DNA from 4 places in the Peribacillus suis genome. Region 3 is predicted to be linked to each of the others. Evidence: riboswitches for the same ligand, from Rfam matches in the RefSeq annotation. Region 3 holds a riboswitch; each other region holds the start of a gene.
The links. A riboswitch is a leader RNA that binds a small molecule or an ion and turns the genes downstream of it on or off. The one in region 3 is predicted to bind cobalamin.
Positions count from the first base shown of each region.

Region 1: it holds a riboswitch for cobalamin, as region 3 does, so the genes downstream of both, AC503W_RS20165 (helical backbone metal receptor) here and AC503W_RS01830 (cobalamin adenosyltransferase family protein) in region 3, are expected to answer to the same signal.
Region 2: it holds a riboswitch for cobalamin, as region 3 does, so the genes downstream of both, AC503W_RS04770 (hypothetical protein) here and AC503W_RS01830 (cobalamin adenosyltransferase family protein) in region 3, are expected to answer to the same signal.
Region 4: it holds a riboswitch for cobalamin, as region 3 does, so the genes downstream of both, AC503W_RS04450 (ribonucleoside-diphosphate reductase subunit alpha) here and AC503W_RS01830 (cobalamin adenosyltransferase family protein) in region 3, are expected to answer to the same signal.

Region 1 is NZ_CM182019.1:4,115,508-4,120,002, reverse strand. It holds gene AC503W_RS20180 (ABC transporter substrate-binding protein) at 1-30, shown strand, start outside; gene AC503W_RS20175 (FecCD family ABC transporter permease) at 45-1,043, shown strand; gene AC503W_RS20170 (ABC transporter ATP-binding protein) at 1,040-1,888, shown strand; cobalamin riboswitch at 2,010-2,187, shown strand; gene AC503W_RS20165 (helical backbone metal receptor) at 2,354-3,319, shown strand; gene AC503W_RS20160 (FecCD family ABC transporter permease) at 3,282-4,337, shown strand; gene AC503W_RS20155 (heme ABC transporter ATP-binding protein) at 4,344-4,495, shown strand, end outside.
Region 2 is NZ_CM182019.1:967,977-972,471, forward strand. It holds gene AC503W_RS04765 (MBL fold metallo-hydrolase) at 120-941, shown strand; cobalamin riboswitch at 1,037-1,238, shown strand; gene AC503W_RS04770 (hypothetical protein) at 1,467-1,691, shown strand; gene AC503W_RS04775 (hypothetical protein) at 1,721-1,912, opposite strand; gene AC503W_RS04780 (YheE family protein) at 1,971-2,174, opposite strand; gene AC503W_RS04785 (YheC/YheD family endospore coat-associated protein) at 2,235-3,377, opposite strand; gene AC503W_RS04790 (YheC/YheD family endospore coat-associated protein) at 3,428-4,495, opposite strand, start outside.
Region 3 is NZ_CM182019.1:357,519-362,013, reverse strand. It holds gene AC503W_RS01835 (AAA family ATPase) at 1-908, opposite strand, end outside; cobalamin riboswitch at 1,097-1,316, shown strand; gene AC503W_RS01830 (cobalamin adenosyltransferase family protein) at 1,479-2,024, shown strand; gene AC503W_RS01825 (ABC transporter substrate-binding protein) at 2,028-2,978, shown strand; gene AC503W_RS01820 (VWA domain-containing protein) at 3,117-4,495, opposite strand, start outside.
Region 4 is NZ_CM182019.1:904,834-909,328, forward strand. It holds gene AC503W_RS04445 (ribonucleotide-diphosphate reductase subunit beta) at 1-110, opposite strand, end outside; gene AC503W_RS04450 (ribonucleoside-diphosphate reductase subunit alpha) at 153-2,447, opposite strand; cobalamin riboswitch at 2,585-2,766, opposite strand; gene AC503W_RS04455 (manganese-dependent inorganic pyrophosphatase) at 3,055-3,984, shown strand; gene AC503W_RS04460 (hypothetical protein) at 4,033-4,179, opposite strand; gene AC503W_RS04465 (SulP family inorganic anion transporter) at 4,261-4,495, opposite strand, start outside.

The DNA of each region.
Region 1 (4,495 bases), 460 kb from region 3:
CACCCATCTTCCGAAGCCGCAAAACAGTAAAGTAGGGAATGAAAATGAAAAAATGGAAAACGGTCCTCTTCTGGATATTGCCCATTGCGATGGTTCTCCTATCATTGAGCATCGGACGCTTTGGAATGGACTTAGGGACTCAAATTAAAATATTGCTTTCAACCGTGTTTCCAATCGAGCCAACATGGACACAGATGGAAGAAACAGTGGTCCTTCAAATACGTCTGCCACGAATTTTACTGGCCTTGTTAATCGGTGCGGGCCTATCGATTGCAGGCGCCTCTTTCCAAGGGATGTTCGGCAACCCCTTGGTCAGTCCCGATATCCTAGGAGTGTCTGCAGGTGCTGGGTTCGGTGCTTCCCTTGGGATTTTATTATTGGGACATGGTTTTGCATCTCAAGTCTTGGCACTTGGCTGTGGTTTAGCCGCCATCGTTTTCACGTTCATAATCAGCGGCAAAAAAGATTCACCGGTCTTCATGCTTGTTTTGGCTGGGGTTGTCACCTCCGCCCTTTTCCAAGCGTTGATCTCGTTAATTAAGTTTGTCGCCGACCCTGAAGAAAAGCTGCCAGCCATCACATACTGGTTAATGGGAAGCCTTGGAACGGCCACATACAAGGATTTATATGTGGGTGGACCAATCATCCTTGTCGGCATCTTGATTTTATATTCACTACGCTGGAGAATCAATTTACTGACCTTACCTGAGGATGAAGCAAAATCGCTAGGTATCCCGGTCACTAGATTGAAGTGGACGGTCATTCTTGGTGCGACGTTAATTACGGCTTCATCTGTAGCGATAGCCGGTATCATCGGCTGGGTAGGACTGATTATCCCTCATGTGGCAAGAATGCTCGTCGGGAACAACAATCAACTTGTCTTACCGGTATCCCTATCGATTGGTGGTGCCTATTTACTCCTGATCGATAACCTGGCACGTTCTGTAACGGCTACGGAAATTCCGCTATCGATATTGACAGCCATTATCGGCGCACCATTTTTTGCGATTCTACTTAGAAAGACAGGAGGTGGTTGGTCATGAAAATCGAGGTGCAGGGAGGGAATTTTTTCTATGCTAAAAAAAGAGAGAAAGCTCCTTTTCTTTACCAGACCGACATTGACTTTTCGTTGAATGACGGAGAAATCATGGCGATCCTTGGCCCGAACGGTGCCGGTAAAACCACGATGCTGAAGTGTATTACCGGCCTTCTTGATTGGAAAAAGGGTCAAACGCTCATCGACGGAAAGCCGCTTACTGCGCTATCACGCAAAACGATCTGGAAACGAATCGGTTATGTTCCTCAGGCACATAAAATGGTTTTCGGATTTACTTTGGAAGAGCTTGTCATTATGGGAAGGGCGCCTTATATCAGTACGCTGTCCCAGCCTTCTGCAAAGGACCGGGAGGCTGCCATCGCTGCTCTTGAAATGGTTGGCATTGCTCACCTTGCCAAAAAGTCCTGTAATTCCGTCAGTGGTGGGGAATTGCAGCTGGCCTTGATTGCCCGGACGCTTGTATCGGACCCGGATGTATTGATTCTTGATGAGCCAGAATCGCATCTTGATATTCAAAAGCAAATCGTGATTTTACAGACACTAAAGCGGTTATCGAAAGAGAAGAACATTTCTTGTATCATAAACACGCATTATCCGAACCACGCATTCTACTTGGCTGACCATGTTTTAATGACTGCCAAGGAAAAGCGTGTGGTGTATGGCGAAGTCCGCGAAGTGATGACGGAAGCCCGGATGAAAGAGTACTTCGGAATCGAAATGAAGAAAATCATTTATGAGGAAGAGGATGACTTTTTGATTGAAACGATGGTGCCGAAAGATCTAGGTCTTTTACGTGATCAAAGTACATGCCGTTTTAATAGTGACATCTAAAGCTATAGAAGGCAGCCATGTGATGGTTGCCTTTTTGCGTTCCAAATCTTAATTTAAAGTAATCTGAAATATCATATAATACGATTTCCTAAATGGTGTATAATGAAAGGCAGTGAAATTATATACATATGAACAATTTGGTGTCTGTAAGGACTTGAAAGGGAAGTTGGTGAAATGCCAACGCGGTCGCGCCACTGTAAATGGGAGTTAACGGATGTATACCACTGTATGAATAATATGGGAAGGTGCCGTTAGCAATGACCATGAGCCAGGAGACCTGCCAAAATTGTACACCGGTAACCACGCGGATGGGGAGGTGTGTGGCAGAGCTATGTCCCTTTTTTGTTCCGTTGCCATACATGCATCCTCCGTTTTGATGGGGGATGCTTTTTTGTATGTCTTTTGATATTCGCAACACATGTGTGAAGGTCCAGAAATGAACTCAAAAATGATGGAGGTTTTAAGATGAGGAAGATATATAGTTTCATGCTTGTGATGGGATTGATGGTCGGTACACTGGTTGGCTGTAGCGATGCCTCCCAGGATAGAACAGGAGAAAACCAGTCGACAAAACAAGCTGTTAACCAGGGCTTCCCGCTTTCGTTACAAGATGCAGTGGGTAACCAAGTCACCATCGAGCAGAAACCAGAAAAAATTGTTTCATTAATCCCAAGTAATACAGAAGCGGTCTTTGCGCTAGGTTCGGGTGAGAAAGTGATTGGAGTGTCTGAAAATGACAATTACCCGGAAGAAACGAAAGATATTCAGAAGATAGGTGGAATGGAAATAGATACAGAGATGATTTTAGCCTTGCAGCCTGATATCGTTCTTGCTCATGAGAGTGCCCATAATTCCAAAGAAGGAATCCAACAGCTTAAGGATGCGGGTATTCCAGTTCTAATCGTGAATGATGCCAAAAGCTTTAAAGAAGTGTATACGTCTATTGAGATGATTGGAACGGCAATAGGGGAACTGGATAAGGCAAAGGAAATCGTCAAGACGATGCAGACCAAGCTGGAAAAGATCAAAGAAAAGGCTAAGGCAATCAAGAGTGAGGATAGAAAAAGTGTTTTTGTAGAGGTTTCACCGTCACCTGAAATCTATACAACGGGAAAAAATACTTTCATGGATGAAATGCTGGACATCATTTCAGCGGATAATGTCGCAGGTGAATTGGATGGCTGGGTAAAACTCGATGAAGAGTCGATGATAGCGGCCAACCCGGATGTCATCATTACAACCTATGGTTATTACACAGGAGATCCAGTCAAAGAGGTAACGGGAAGAAATGGATGGGCCGACATTCAGGCAGTTAAGAATGGTGAGGTTTTCGATGTCCATTCAGATATTGTCACTCGTTCCGGTCCTAGGCTTATAGAGGGAGTAGAGGAACTTGCCAAATCAGTCTATCCGAACGTATTTAAAAACTAAACGGGCATTGGCCTATGTATTTGCCCTATCATTTTTGGTTATTTCGATATTGATCGGTATTTCCTTAGGATCGGTTTCCGTTCCGATACCAGTGCTTTTGCAAATCATTGGCAAGGAAGTCCTTCATTTGCCCCTGGCCATGGAACCGGATGGGACACTGACGAATATCGTGATGAACATCCGCCTGCCGAGGGTCGTGCTTGCAGGTTTGGTTGGGGCATCCCTTGCAATAGCAGGGGCAGCATTTCAGGGATTGCTCAGGAATCCCCTAGCTGACCCCTATACCCTGGGAATATCCTCAGGGGCTTCGCTTGGTGCAGTATTAACGTTGTTTTTGAATTTGTCACTGCCGTTTTTTGGCCTATATACACTGCCTACATTAAGCGTTCTTTTTTCATTGTTGACGATTTTTTGCGTATTGACCTTTGCAAGAAAAATGGATCGTTCCATGAAGGTAGAAACGATTATTTTAACCGGTATCATTTTCAGCTCGTTTTTAAGTGCTTTCATCTCATTGATGATTGCATTGACGGGTGAGGAGTTAAGGCAAATCATCAGCTGGCTGATGGGAAGTGTCTCGATGCGTGGTTGGAGTCATGTCACGATCATTTTGCCATTTTTCCTCCTTGGTTCTCTCGTTTTGATGATGAATACCCACGAATTGAATGCCATGACATTTGGGGAAGACCGTGCGAGGCACCTAGGCGTGAATGTTCAGCGGAGGAAGATGCTGATTCTGGTCGCCGGCTCGATACTGACAGGGGCTGCCGTTGCCGTATCAGGTACGATTGGCTTTGTAGGGCTGGTCATCCCCCATTTGGTCCGCAGGATTTGGGGGCCAGACCATACGCATCTGTTGCCATTATCATTGATTGTGGGAAGCGGATTTTTAATATTGGCTGATCTGGTGGCACGAACGATCATCGCACCGACAGAATTGCCGATAGGTGTTATTACTTCGCTTATCGGTGCGCCGGCATTCGCATTTATTTTATTAAAGAGACGGAGAGAAGGGTAGAAGTGTATGCTTGAAGTTAAAGGGTTAACAGGAGGATATGATAATAAAACGGTTTTGGACTCCGTCTCATTTGATGTGAAAAAAGGAGAATTATTCGGTATTCTTGGTCCGAATGGAAGTGGGAAAACGACGCTATTGGGGATGCTTAGCGGTATCCT
Region 2 (4,495 bases), 610 kb from region 3:
CATCATTAGAAAAAATATTATACTTGTAAAAAGTATGGAGAGATAATACATTTATTGTAAGTAAATTAGAAAATAAAGGATGATGAGTTTTTCCAAAAAAATGATTGGGGTGGAAAGTCATGCTGGAAATGAAAACGATAAATGATGTGGTTTGCGTAAAAGGGACACCGGAAGGAAACAAATCAGGCATGAGCGTGAATGTGTTCTTAACCGATGGCATGTTAGTTGATACGGGGGCAAAAATCTTGTTGAAGGAACTTACTCCATTCTTTGAAACCGCTGATTACGATATGGTTGCGCTGACGCATTATCATGAGGACCATACGGGTGGGGCCGCATGGATACAGGAACATAGGAACGTTCCCATCTATATTCATCCGATGTCCCTCGATATTTGTGCAAAGGATGCAGAATATCCCGATTACCGTAGAGTTTTTTGGGGAGATAGGGATGCCTTCAAGGCAGAACCATTAGGAGGGGTCGTCCATTCACGCACTCAAACATGGGAGCCAATCTTTACGCCAGGGCATTCGAGGGACCATATGGTTTACCTGAACCATAGTAATGGCATGCTGTTTTCGGGTGACCTGTTTGTAACGCCGAAAACGAAGCTAGTTTTAAGGGAAGAATCTATCCCGGTCATCATGGAATCCATCAAGAAACTGCTTCAGTATGATTTTAAAGAGGTCTTTTGCTGCCATGCCGGATATGTCCCGAACGGAAAGGAAATGTTTGAAAGAAAGCTCAGTTACTTGGAAAATCTGCGCGGTGAAATTCTGCGTTTGCATGATCAAGGATTGGAAGTCCATGAAATTCAGCAAAACGTGTTGCCTAATCGGTATCCGCTTATCGAGATATCCGGTCATGAATGGGATTCGGAGCATATCATTACATCGATCCTGAAAGAGAGTAGGGTGTATTCAGAGGACAGGAAGAAATGATGAATAAGAGGAAAGAGGATAGATAGGGCCCAAGAACAAGGCAGGAGCCTCATTGTAATCCTAGTGAAAATTTGATACAGTTAAACTGAAAAATAGTATTTCGTCTAGAAATGGGTGCAGATAAGAAAGTGTAGCTTATCTGCTTAAAAGGGAAGTCGGTTAGAATCCGACGCTGTCCCGCAACTGTAAATGAGAGCGATTCGAAGGAATGCCACTGTCTTTTTTGCAAGAAAAGATGGGAAGGTTCGAAAAGCGATGATCATGAGCCAGGAGACCTGCCCGTTTTTAGCACAACGCCAGAAACCTACGAGGATAGGGGGTGTTAAGTGCGAAAAATTAGCAAGAACATGCTTTCTTATTTTTGTAGAAAAATGGGGAATCATGGTCATTTTTGTTATGTTTCGTTTGCACTCTAACAACTTCTGAATGGGAAGTTGTTTTTTGTTTTTTACAAGTCCATATTGGACAATATTCAAAAAGAATCCTGTTAATTAGACAGGACAGCTATCATAGGGGGCCATATCATTGTTTGGTACAGTTGAGCATTTTACGGACTATTTAAAAGCGCAAATCATGCGTAACTTTTGTGTGGAAGAAATGATATCTTTAGATGATTGCCGAGCAAGCTTGATTGAGGAAATCCAGGTTCATGGCAAAAACGTAGAAGATAGGAAAGAATACGAAGCAAATCTTGAAAGAGCCTTTAGCCAAGTGAATCTAGAAATATTCGGCTATCAAGAAATCAAGTAAAGAGCCGCCCATAAGGGAAGCCCTTGTTTTCAATCTTTATTGATGTTCGGTTCCGTTTCATCATGAAAGTCATGGGCTTCCTCAATGTTCAAGGTGTCCGCGGCTTCATAGACGTTTCCGCCAGCAAGTCCTTCATTGATGATACGATCGATATCGAGATATACAGAATCCTTACCGTCATACTCGGTATCCTTCAGAAATGTAATCTTTTCTTTATCCAAATGAAATCCCTCCTTGGCTTTTTATTAGTGTTAGCCAAAGAGGGATTCTTTATTCTATTTAGTCGTACACGTGGTACACCATTAAATCATGAATCATGCCCTTGAGTTTTTCTTCCTCTGACTCTACAGGCGGATTGGTTAACCACTCAATGGACCCATCTTTATGATAGAGGGCTTGGACGGCCAATTTATTGAAGTAAAAGGAAATCTTCCAGCCAGGTAAATTCTTGTGCAACGGCTTCCATTGAAAATGCGTAATCATATGTATAACCTCCATATCGCTGTTTCTCATTTCATTATAATGGAAAAAGCAGGATGGAGGTTATTTTCTTATGTGATTCGGAAAAGTTAATTCAATGAACAGGTTTTTTAAATGTAGTAGGCGGCTCGCTTCAATTTCCTCTTCATCAAATTGCATGGGTTTTGAATTGACTTCATAAATGAATAGAGCACCGGATGTATCTTCCCCGATATCAATGGAGAATTCCCCAAGAAAGCCAAACTTCCTGGAGAGGATGATTCCACATCTTTGCGCAATGTTCGCCAACTTCCTGTTTAACGGCCTCGTTTGTAGCTGCTGATAGGGAAAAAGCTTTCCCCCCCTTGGTGTATGGGTTGTGATTTCCTGGGTTTGCGACATCCTCACGCCCTTGCCGGTCACTTTATAAAACCCATTTTCATAATGAACAAGAATACGGTAATCGTATCGGTGTCCATTCAGTTTCTTTGGAATGACCGCTCGTTGGGCCAGATACCCCCTCTTTTTGAGCGACGCCTTATTGGCTTCCCAAAACGCGGAGAAATCAGAATACAATTCCTGATGTTTCAGGCTATTGAATTGGAGGGTGCCATCAGGTTTTTCTAGCAGGGTGTAGATGCCCTTACCTTGGCTTCCTTTGCATGGTTTCAAATAAATATGTTTGTGGAAATGTAAGAAGTCCGCTAGTTGGGTAGGGTCGGATAGGTCTATGGTCGATGGAAGATGGCGGGCTAGAGATCCATCTTCCGTCAATGCTTCGTACATCAAGTACTTATCTAAAAAATGAGGGTTGAATAAAGTGATACGATGTTCTTTAAAAAAGGAAAGGAGTTCTTGAAAACTTTCCGATGCTTCGAATCCCCTTTTGGGAATGCGATTATAAACGATATCGGGCAGTGGTAATTTTACCTCATTCCATGTGTTCGTTTGTGGAGAAAAGATGAAGCCTTTCATGTAGTTGGAAAGCAAGGATTCAACCGTGAATACATAGGCCAATATCCCATGATTCGATAAATATTGAGATAAATTCTGAAAAAGTGTCAAATTCCCCCCTATACCTGATTCCTTCTTTGGATCTAGAGAGGTCAAGATACCAACGACTAGCACCCGGTTTCCCGGAAATAAAGTAATCGGAAAAAGTGTCTGATCCTGGGTGTCCTGCTTAAAAGGGATTTCCTCATTCGCGGCTCCCGCATATAGCTGCATATCTTCCTCGTTATGGCTCCATCTCTCAGAGGGAACATCATAAAAAATGTTCATTTCTGTGTACCAATCGTTTGTGAAATCGTCTGTTCGGTAAGATAAATGGCATAATCAAGGCTGAGCTTCCTGGTTAAAAGTTCAAATTCCTTTAACTTTGGATGGGAAAAGATAGAACGGCCTGGTTTAGAATTAGCTTCGAACATCCATACTTGCCCTTTTTTATCCAATCCGAAATCGAAGCCGATTTCTCCTATGATGCCATCTAGGTGCTCCTCGATGCTTTCACTTAATATAAGAGCGGCTTCTGATAGCTTTTCCTCGATCCGTTTAGCTTCTTCGTCATCTCCGTATAGTTCGGCAACCGTCTTGATGACCCCGCCGCTTTTAATATGGGTCGTCACACTGCCAGCCCCGGAAACTTTTGCGGCGATGGCCGTCACTTGCCAAACCCCATTGCTGTCCTTGTTCGTATGGACCCTGAAATCCACTGGCCGCTTTGAAGAGCGGATTAACGGGATGCCTTGTTGAACGATCAGGTTCTCAAGCGGTCGATTATGAAATACATGTTTGAGGATGGATTCGAGTGTGGAAAACTTTTGTAATTTGTTTTCCTGTTCCTCATTTTTATACCGGCAATAGTAGACATTTTCATGCTTATCATACAGAATTTGATGAATGCCGAGGCCAAGGCTACCATGAATGGGTTTGATATAGACTTGGCGATAATGCGACAGAAGCGTCTCGACGACGGATAGAGATTGAAAAGGGTAGGTCTCCGGTAAAAATGGCAAAGCCCGATCATCCGCATTCAACCGTTCGTAAACATCCCATTTATTGAAGAAACCAGGATTGTACCAAGGAATCTTATATTCCTTTTGGAACTTTTGCTTCACTTCCTTTGGCCCCTCACGGTTTTCCGTCATTCGGTTGGGAAGCCGGTCATATACGACGTTGGGAAAAGGGAATTCATTGATCTGCCAGTTTTCCTTCTCATATACATATCCTTTAATCGTTTCTTGATCCCAATTGATGACATTCTCACCGAAAACAAAGGGGATACAACCGGTTGTTTGACTGAGAGAAAGTAATTTCGAAAAAAAGCCGGAACGTTCCCCAAGCGG
Region 3 (4,495 bases):
TGTATCACCATGTCAGCATTCACCCCCGAGTAATTCGCTTCCGGATTAAGGATTAGCCGATGGGTAAAAACGAACGGTACCAAATGCTGCACATCATCAGGTAAAACGTAATCCCTTCCCTTTAGGAGCGCATAGGCTTGGGCTGCCTTCATTAGGGCAATCGATCCACGTGGGCTCACCCCAAGATATACACTTTCATGCTTACGTGATTGATTGGCTAACTCGACGATATACGTCTTTATCGTATCATCCACGATCACGGCCTTTGCCTCTATCTGCAAATCTATCAGTTCCTCTAACGAAATCACGGATTCCAATTCTTCAATCGGAGCCGTATATTGGGCCCGATGCAACACTTCTATCTCTTCTGCCACTTCCGGATACCCCATCTTCATTTTCAATAAAAAACGATCTAGCTGTGCTTCTGGAAGTGGGTATGTGCCTTCGTAATCAATTGGATTTTGAGTGGCCATGACGAAAAACGGTTGTTCCAGTTTCCTTGTCACACCATCCACCGTCACGCTTGCCTCTTCCATTCCTTCAAGTAGGGCGGATTGCGTTTTCGGTGATGTCCGATTAATTTCATCGGCCAAAATGATATGGCCCATGATTGGCCCCGGTCTAAAGATGAACTCTTGTTCCTTCGGATTGAAAATCGATACCCCCGTTACATCGGACGGTAGCAAGTCAGGCGTGAATTGAATCCGTTTGAAATCCGCCCCGATGGACTTCGCTAGCGCCCTGACCAAGACGGTCTTCCCCACGCCCGGGACATCTTCCAATAAGACATGTCCACCAGAAAGGAGCGCCACAAGACTTAGTTCTGCTATATCTCTTTTTCCAATAATGACCTTTTCAATGTTTTCCAAAATCATATCCAGTTTCTGATTCACTTGTTTATAAACCATTCTCTACCTCCCATGATTATGTAAATCACTCATGCTTAACCCTTATTTATTCGACACCCATTTTACATTAACCTCCAATTTATCCTTACAAAGTGAGTTTACTAGAATAATACCCCTATAAAAGAGATTTCTTGAAATTTTTTCACTATTTAAGTAATTAATTATGATAGACTGGTACTAAGTGAATATAAACCTTGCAGAAAATAGGTGCTGACTTGTCAGCTTAATAGGGAATTCGGTGTAAAACCGAAGCTGTTTCCGCAACTGTAAGTGCTAATGAAATAAGAAATATGCCACTGTTTGTGAATGAATCCGCACGCACGATACCATTCATTCAATCCAAATGGGAAGGTTCTTAGAGTAAAATGATGCACGAGCCAGGAGACCTGCCTTTTTTTTATCGTATTTTGCTCTTCGGAAGTTAGGAGGATTGTACGGCAATCTTCCATCTTTTTTTCCGTTCGAGATACATAGATGATTGTTTGCCGACCAATACCTTTGGTCGGCTTTTTCTTTTGCGCCGAAAAGCAATACGAAGGTCATTCACATTATTAAAAAGGAGGAAAAATTATGGCAAAGAAGGATGCCCGCTTTTTATGCTACCCATTTATGCGCGAATCAGTTTCAAGCGTTGATTATGAAATTCGCACCGATTCATTGACGACTCAAATGGGACTGGCAGCGTCGTTCACGAAAGAGATTCCTGAAGTCTACAGGGATTTAATGGAACTGTTGCCGATGGCTTATCATTTAAATGGTTCTGCCCGGGGGAAATTGGCCATAACCGAAGACGGTCTAAACCGCCTAAGTGAAATCTATGACTATTATGTCGCGGAAGTGGAAGAACGCATCGAAACATTTGTGCTACCCCAAGGATCGACGGCAGCCTGTATTTTGCATACTTGCCGTAGTGAAGCCAAGAAATCCGTCCGTACCTTGCATAAAGTCAGTACGGAAAAAGATGTGCCCGCGATACTTTTTGATTATGCTCATTTGCTTGCCAATGTTCTATTCGTGATGGCTGTCTATGTCAATAAACAACTGGGTCGCGAAGAGATTCCCTTTATCAGCAAATCTTATCCAACCAAAACGATGAAAAAGAAAATGGAGGAATAAAACATGATAAGAACAGTAAGATCCAGTTGGATTGCCCTTCTGATGGTCGCCCTTTTCCTTACAGGATGTGCCTCGAATGATGATCAGAAATCGCTAGAGAAAAAAGATCCTGCAACAACTGAAGAAGTCAAATCCTATACCGTCACTGATGATAGCGGAAAAGAAATCACATTTGATAAGGTTCCGGAAACGGTCATTTCACTTCAACCCAGTAATACGGAGATTTTATATGCCCTTGGTGTAGGGAATAAGGTGATTGGAGCGACGGATTTCGATAACTATCCTGAGGAAGCTAAAGATGTCGAGCGTGTCTCTGATTCGATGACGATCAATTCCGAAAAAATCATCTCTTTGAAACCGGATGTTATCATTGCCTATACAATAGGCGATGAAGCAGCATTAAAGCCGCTTGAAGATGCGGGAATCCCCATTTTCATTATTAAATCAGCAGTGACCTTTGATGATGTATATAGTGATATTGATCAAATTGCCAAAGTCATGGGCGTAACGGACAAAGGGGAAGACCTAGTCAAAAACATAAAAAAACAAATCAAAGATGTTGAAGAAAAGGTGGCAAGTGTCGATTCTAAAGAAAAAACATATTTCGAAATCAGCCCTTCTCCGGAAATCTATACAGCGGGAGCTGAAACCTTCCAACAAGAGATCTTGGCGTCTGCCGGTATCGAAAATATCTTTGCCGACCAAAAGGGCTGGGCGAAAATAGCAGATGAAGAAGTCGTCAAGCGCAACCCGGATGCCATCATTACAACCGTAGGCTATGTGGACAATGCTGTGGATGAAATCAAATCTCGTAAAGGTTGGAAAGATGTCAGCGCCGTGAAGGAAGACCAAGTATATCAGCTTAACGAAGACGTCATGTCACGTCCCGGACCGCGTATCGGAGAAGCCGTAGAACTAACTGCAAAGACCATATATCCGCAATTATTCAAATAAAGACACACTCAAAAGGGGTAATTACGCCGAAATCGTATATATAATAAAAGGCGGAAACGTTGATTTAACAACATTTCTGCCTTTTATTTTGTGCATGAATCCTCTTGAAAGAGGGCTATTAGACAGCCCCTTTGATTATTAATCTTTATATTTCTCTTTCATTTCTTCTTCTTTCTTTTTAATTGATTCTTTTAAACCCTCCCCTTCATTTTTCACTGTCGTGTTCAATTCTTCATATTTTTCGTCATAATACTCTTTTATTATTTCACGGCGTTGTTTGACTAAACTGCGAGCTTCCTCCCAAGTCTCATAATTTATTTGTTTCTTATCCTTTAAATAACTCGTAGCCTCATACATGCGATTGCTTTCATCAGAGGAAAGCCTAGAAAAACTGTTTTTTTCATCAAGTAAAGACGATGTCTTCTTATTTTGTTCATCCCGAACGGTACTCCAATTTTCATTGCCCCAATTCCACCATTGGTTCCACAGATCTCTACGCTCTTCATCCCACATCTTATTGAAATCATCGGCATTATTGACCATTTCGAATTTCCCTCCGCCAGCTTCAGCAACTTCACGTAATTGTTTTTGCCCCTCACTATCCATATCGAACCCTATGATGTTAATCACTGGTTCAATATTGGAATCATGCAAGTCTTTAGCTGCTTTCACTGGATCACCGTCGCAGGTTTCAATTCCATCGCTGACGACATAAATGATATTTTGACCTTCTGAACCCGCTTTTTCAAAATCTTTCTTTGTTTCCGAAATGGTCTTGGCAATCGGTGTCCATCCTGTCGGTTTAAATTTATCTAAAGCTTTCCTGAAGTCCCCTTTATTATATGGGGCCAAACCATAAACCACTTCCGTACTATCACAGGATATCTTCTTATCTTTATCATCGTTGCTTCCTTTATGCCCATAGACACGGAGCATGACATTTGCCTCTTCCGGAAGGGAAGCTACAAATTCATTAATCGCTTTTTTCGCCAGCTCCATTTTTGTTTTCCCGCCTACTTTTTGGTTCATGCTTCCACTAGCGTCAAGCAAAATTGCAATATTCACGTCGATTCCCAATTCACCACTGCCGTCGATGGTGATTCCACCTGGCATCTCTGTTACCGCCGTTTCAATGGAAGGGTCGAATGCTTCGAAAAACTGATACTTTTCTTTGTAGTTTGCACCTTCGCCCATTAGTTTTAATAAGCTCTGATAAACTTCGAAGCTATCCTTTTCCTGAAAGTCCTGATTGTCTAATGCTCTATGTATAATGGCTTTATTGTATTTATTCCCTGTGTACTTCCCAGGGTTTTCTTTAGTCATTTCTTCAACGGTGGTAGCAATCTCGAAATCTTCTTCCAGCTCTTCATCTTCTTCTGAACGCCCTTTTTTTTCGGTATTCTCACCACGTACTTCTTCCTTTTCTTCTCCGTTCATCTTTTCATCTTTCGTATTACAACCAGAAAGAGCAAGCAAAACGAAGAGAGTGGCCAGACATATCATCCCTAGCTTCCACT
Region 4 (4,495 bases), 550 kb from region 3:
TGAATGTCGTTCCAAAGGAGAAAGCCTGAAGCTTCTCCTTTGAAAACGCCGGTTGCCTTGGTAGGATGGGTTGGTTCGAGCATCCTGATTTTCTTGATATGGTTTGTCATCTGTAAAATCTCCTTCAATAAAGTAAATTCCATTCCCACTCGTTAACTGGAGCAGCTCTCACAGGCATTGTCGTATTCGGATGAAGTGGAACGAAGATAATAAGTCGATTTCAATCCGCTTTCCCATGCTGTTAGGTGGATGTCCAATAACACTTTAGCCTTGATCGTGTTTTGTACATACAGGTTGAAGCTGATGGCTTGGTCGATATGACGTTGACGTGCTGCATTTTGCCTGATGCTTTCCTTTTGGTCCAAATGGAAGCGCGTTTTTTTATAGTATTCATACGTAGTGGGCGTCAATCCAGGCGCTGTCACTTTAAATTTGAAGTTTTTCTTTTCTTCATAAAACTCGATTTCATATAACGGGTCGATGCCATCCGTGGAATGACCGATTTTGGCAGTCGATGAATTGGGGGCGATTGCCATTAAATAGCCGTTTCGTGTACCATACTGCTTTACTTCTTCTTTTAATTCCAACCATTTTGGATCTCTATAGTCACGAAGGTCGAAATACTCCCCCGTTTGCCAATCGGACCCTTCGAAGTATGGGTAGGTTCCTTTTTCCTTGGCCAATTCATTGGATGCTTTAATGGTTAAATAAGCGATTTTCTCATATAAGGTATCGGCGTACTGAACGGCTTCATCGGACTCCCAGTAGATATTTTGCGTCGCCAGTAAATGATGCCACCCGAAAGTTCCTAAGCCGATGGAGCGGTAGCGTTTATTCGAAATGGAAGCTTGCTTGACCGGTAAGGTATTCACGTCAATGACGTTATCGAGCATGCGGATCTGAATCGGGATCAGTCTCTCCAATACATCGCTGTTCACCGCGCGAGGCAGGTTGATGGAAGAAAGGTTACAGACAACGAAATCCCCGCTTTTGCGAACTACGACGACATCGCCATCTTCCGTTTCATATTCGTCGGTGATCGTTGAAGGGCTTAAGTTCTGGGCGATTTCCGTACAAAGGTTAGAACAATAGATCATCCCTTTATGCTTGTTCGGGTTCTTTCTGTTCACTTCGTCCCGGTAGAACATATAGGGTACGCCTTCTTCTAATTGTGAAATCATGATACCTTTCATAATGTCCATCGCTTTGATTTTCTCGAAACTATAGCCTGGAAGTATGCCATTCTCCGCCGCCTCTACAGCAAGGGCGTAATGGTCCCTGAAACTGCCTTCCCCTTTTTTCTCGTCATAAAAATCTTCGAGGGAGAACCCAAGGGTTTGCTTCACGGTATGCGGGTCGAAGAGATACCAATCTTTCCGGTCACGCACGGCTTCCATGAATAAATCGGGGATGCAGACGCCCGTGAAGATGTCATGCGCCTTTAAGCGGTCGTCGCCGTTTTGCGTCTTCAAGTCAAGGAAGCTCATGATGTCCTTATGCCACGCATCCAGATAGATGGCGATTGCGCCTTTACGTTGCCCCAATTGATCGACGCTGACGGCCGTTTGGTTAAAGAGGCGAATCCAGGGAGTCGTGCCTGAACTGTTACCGGAAAAACCGCGGATATCAGAACCAAGCGAACGGATTTTCCCGACATATAGACCAACGCCGCCCCCGAACTTGGAAACTTTTGCGGCATCATAGTTTGATTGATAAATTCCGTCGATGGAATCCTCGATTGCATCGATGAAGCATGAGCTCAATTGCCCGTGTGTCTTTCCGGCATTTGAGAGGGTAGGGGTCGCTACCGTCATATATAGGTTCGACATTGCCCAGTAGGCTTCTTTAACAAGCTGCAGTCGGTGTTCCGTTTTTTCCAGTCTCATGATTTCCATGGCAATGATCATGAAGCGCTCCTGGGGAAGTTCATAGACCTTGTCTTTTTTTGGACGGGCCAAGTAGCGATCATTCAAAAGATAGATTCCGATATATGAAAATAGTTTATCTTTTTCCGGATCGATGACCGAACCCAATTCTTCGATTTCCGTTTTTGTGTAGGAGTCGAGAAGCTCTGCTTTATAAACAGGGTAACGTTGGCCTTCATGCTGCTGAGAGAGTTCTTGAATCAATTCATAGAAAGGTCCATAGTTCCGGCCTTCATAGCCCCGGTTCTTTTGGGCATCACGATACATGGTATTCAATAGTTCCCTTGCGGCGACGAATGTCCAGTCCGGGGCATCGATATCGACACTTTCAAGTGCAAGCTGGATCAACTTTTTCGATGTTTGTTCTTCTGAAGCATCACCATTTCGATCGAGCCATTTAGTAAAACGCTTTTTGAACTTTTCCATATCAAGACGGCCTTCGAAATCCTTGGATAACATGTCCAGCTGGATTGAATTTGTTTCTGTGTCATCTTTTATGGTAGGGTTATATGTTTGAGTCATAAATGTTCCTCCTCTTAAATGTACGCGAATAAAAAAAAACCGCCCAATAAATTGAGCGGATCAAACGATAGGATAAAAGAGCCATGAAAAAATAGCCATTACACTATCGTTTCATCATCTCAATCCCCGAAGAATAAGAAACTTGAAAAAACCAGGCAGGTCTCCTGACTCATGATCATCCTACTTTGAGTCCTTCCCGTATAGAGAGCTATACAGTGGTTTTCTCATTTCGTCACATTTACAGTTGCGGGGACAGTTCCGGGTTCACACCGGATTCCCTTTTCAGCCATCTCTGGCACCTTGGTTAATAATTCTATATATAGTTATTTATGTTGTTATAAAAGTCAATATCTAGTATGTATGCTTATATTATCGTAAGCCATCCATGCTGATAATTCAACATATATATTTGTGAAAAACTGATTCATATCTATTGACAAGGTCGGATAAAGGAAGAGGATGATGAAAGAATATAGGGAGGAATACAAAATTCCATCGCGGAATGTCAGGGTTTTTGTGTTAAAATAAATTGCATAGCAAAACTAGGGATTCTGATTATGAAAAGAAAAATCCCTGCCAAATCATTTAGGAAAAAGGAGAAAAAATCGTGGAAAAAATATTAGTTTTTGGACATAAGAATCCGGATACCGACACTATCTGTTCAGCAATCGCTTATGCTGACCTAAAAAAACAGCTGGGCATCCAAGCTGAACCTGTTCGTCTTGGTGAAGTGAATGGCGAAACACAATATGCGTTGGACCAATTTAAATTCGAAGCACCCCGCCTTGTTGAAAAAGTGGCTGGGGAAGCGGATGGCGTGATTTTAGTCGATCACAACGAACGCCAGCAAAGTGCCGAAGACATCGACCAGGTACGCGTATTGGAAGTCATCGACCATCATCGTATCGCTAATTTCGAAACAAGTGATCCTTTATATTACCGGGCAGAACCAGTTGGCTGCACGGCTACTATTTTAAATAAGATTTATAAAGAAAACGGAATTGAAGTGCCTAAAGCCATTGCAGGACTTATGCTTTCAGCCATCATTTCCGACTCTTTATTATTCAAATCGCCTACTTGCACAGAGCAAGACGTCGCAGCTGCTATGGAATTAGCGGAAATTGCCGGCGTGAATGCTGAAACATATGGCTTGGAGATGCTAAAAGCGGGTGCTGACTTGAGTGACAAAACCATCGATCAGCTCATCACACTTGATGCAAAAGAATTTTCAATGGGAACGGCAAAAGTTGAGATTGCTCAAGTGAATGCTGTTGACCCGAATGAAGTGCTTGCAAAGCAATCAGAAATTGAAGCAGCGATTCATGCAGTTATTGCCGCGAAAGAATTGGATTTATTCTTATTCGTCGTAACGGATATCTTAACGAATGATTCCGTTGCCTTGGCTCTAGGAGCATCAGCGGATGCAGTGGAGAAAGCGTATAACGTAACATTGAATAAGAACATTGCTGTATTGGAAGGCGTCGTATCACGTAAAAAACAAATTGTACCAGTTTTAACAGATATCTTCGCTAAGTAATAAAAAAAGGACCCGATGCCACTTTGAAAGTGTCTTCGAGTCCTTTTTTCAATTCAACGCTTCTTTCTCTTTTTCATACGCAATCACGATAAGCTCTTTGTTTGATTCCTCACGTATTTTGCCTTCAAAGAGTTTTAACTCATTGAGAAGGTCAGGTGATAAATCTGCAGCAGTATAATCCTGTTCGGATGACATGATTTTCCCTCCAATCCAGAGTATCATTCACTCTAGTTTGGCGGTTCAGCAAGAATTTATGCAGGGAAGCCATGCATCCTTTTACTTTTCATATGAGGCGAGGTTCTTTAGCAGCTGAGAACTTTCCTGATCAAGTCCGAGCACTTGAACCGTTTTCCCCTGTACTCTGTATTTTAAGATGACTTTCTCGACGGCGCCTACAGCCGAGGCATCCCATATTTTCGAATTGGAAAAATCAATGATGATGGAATCTGCTTTTTCCTTCGTATCAAACTTCGAAATGAAGTCTTGGACCGATGCAAAAAACACCTGGCCT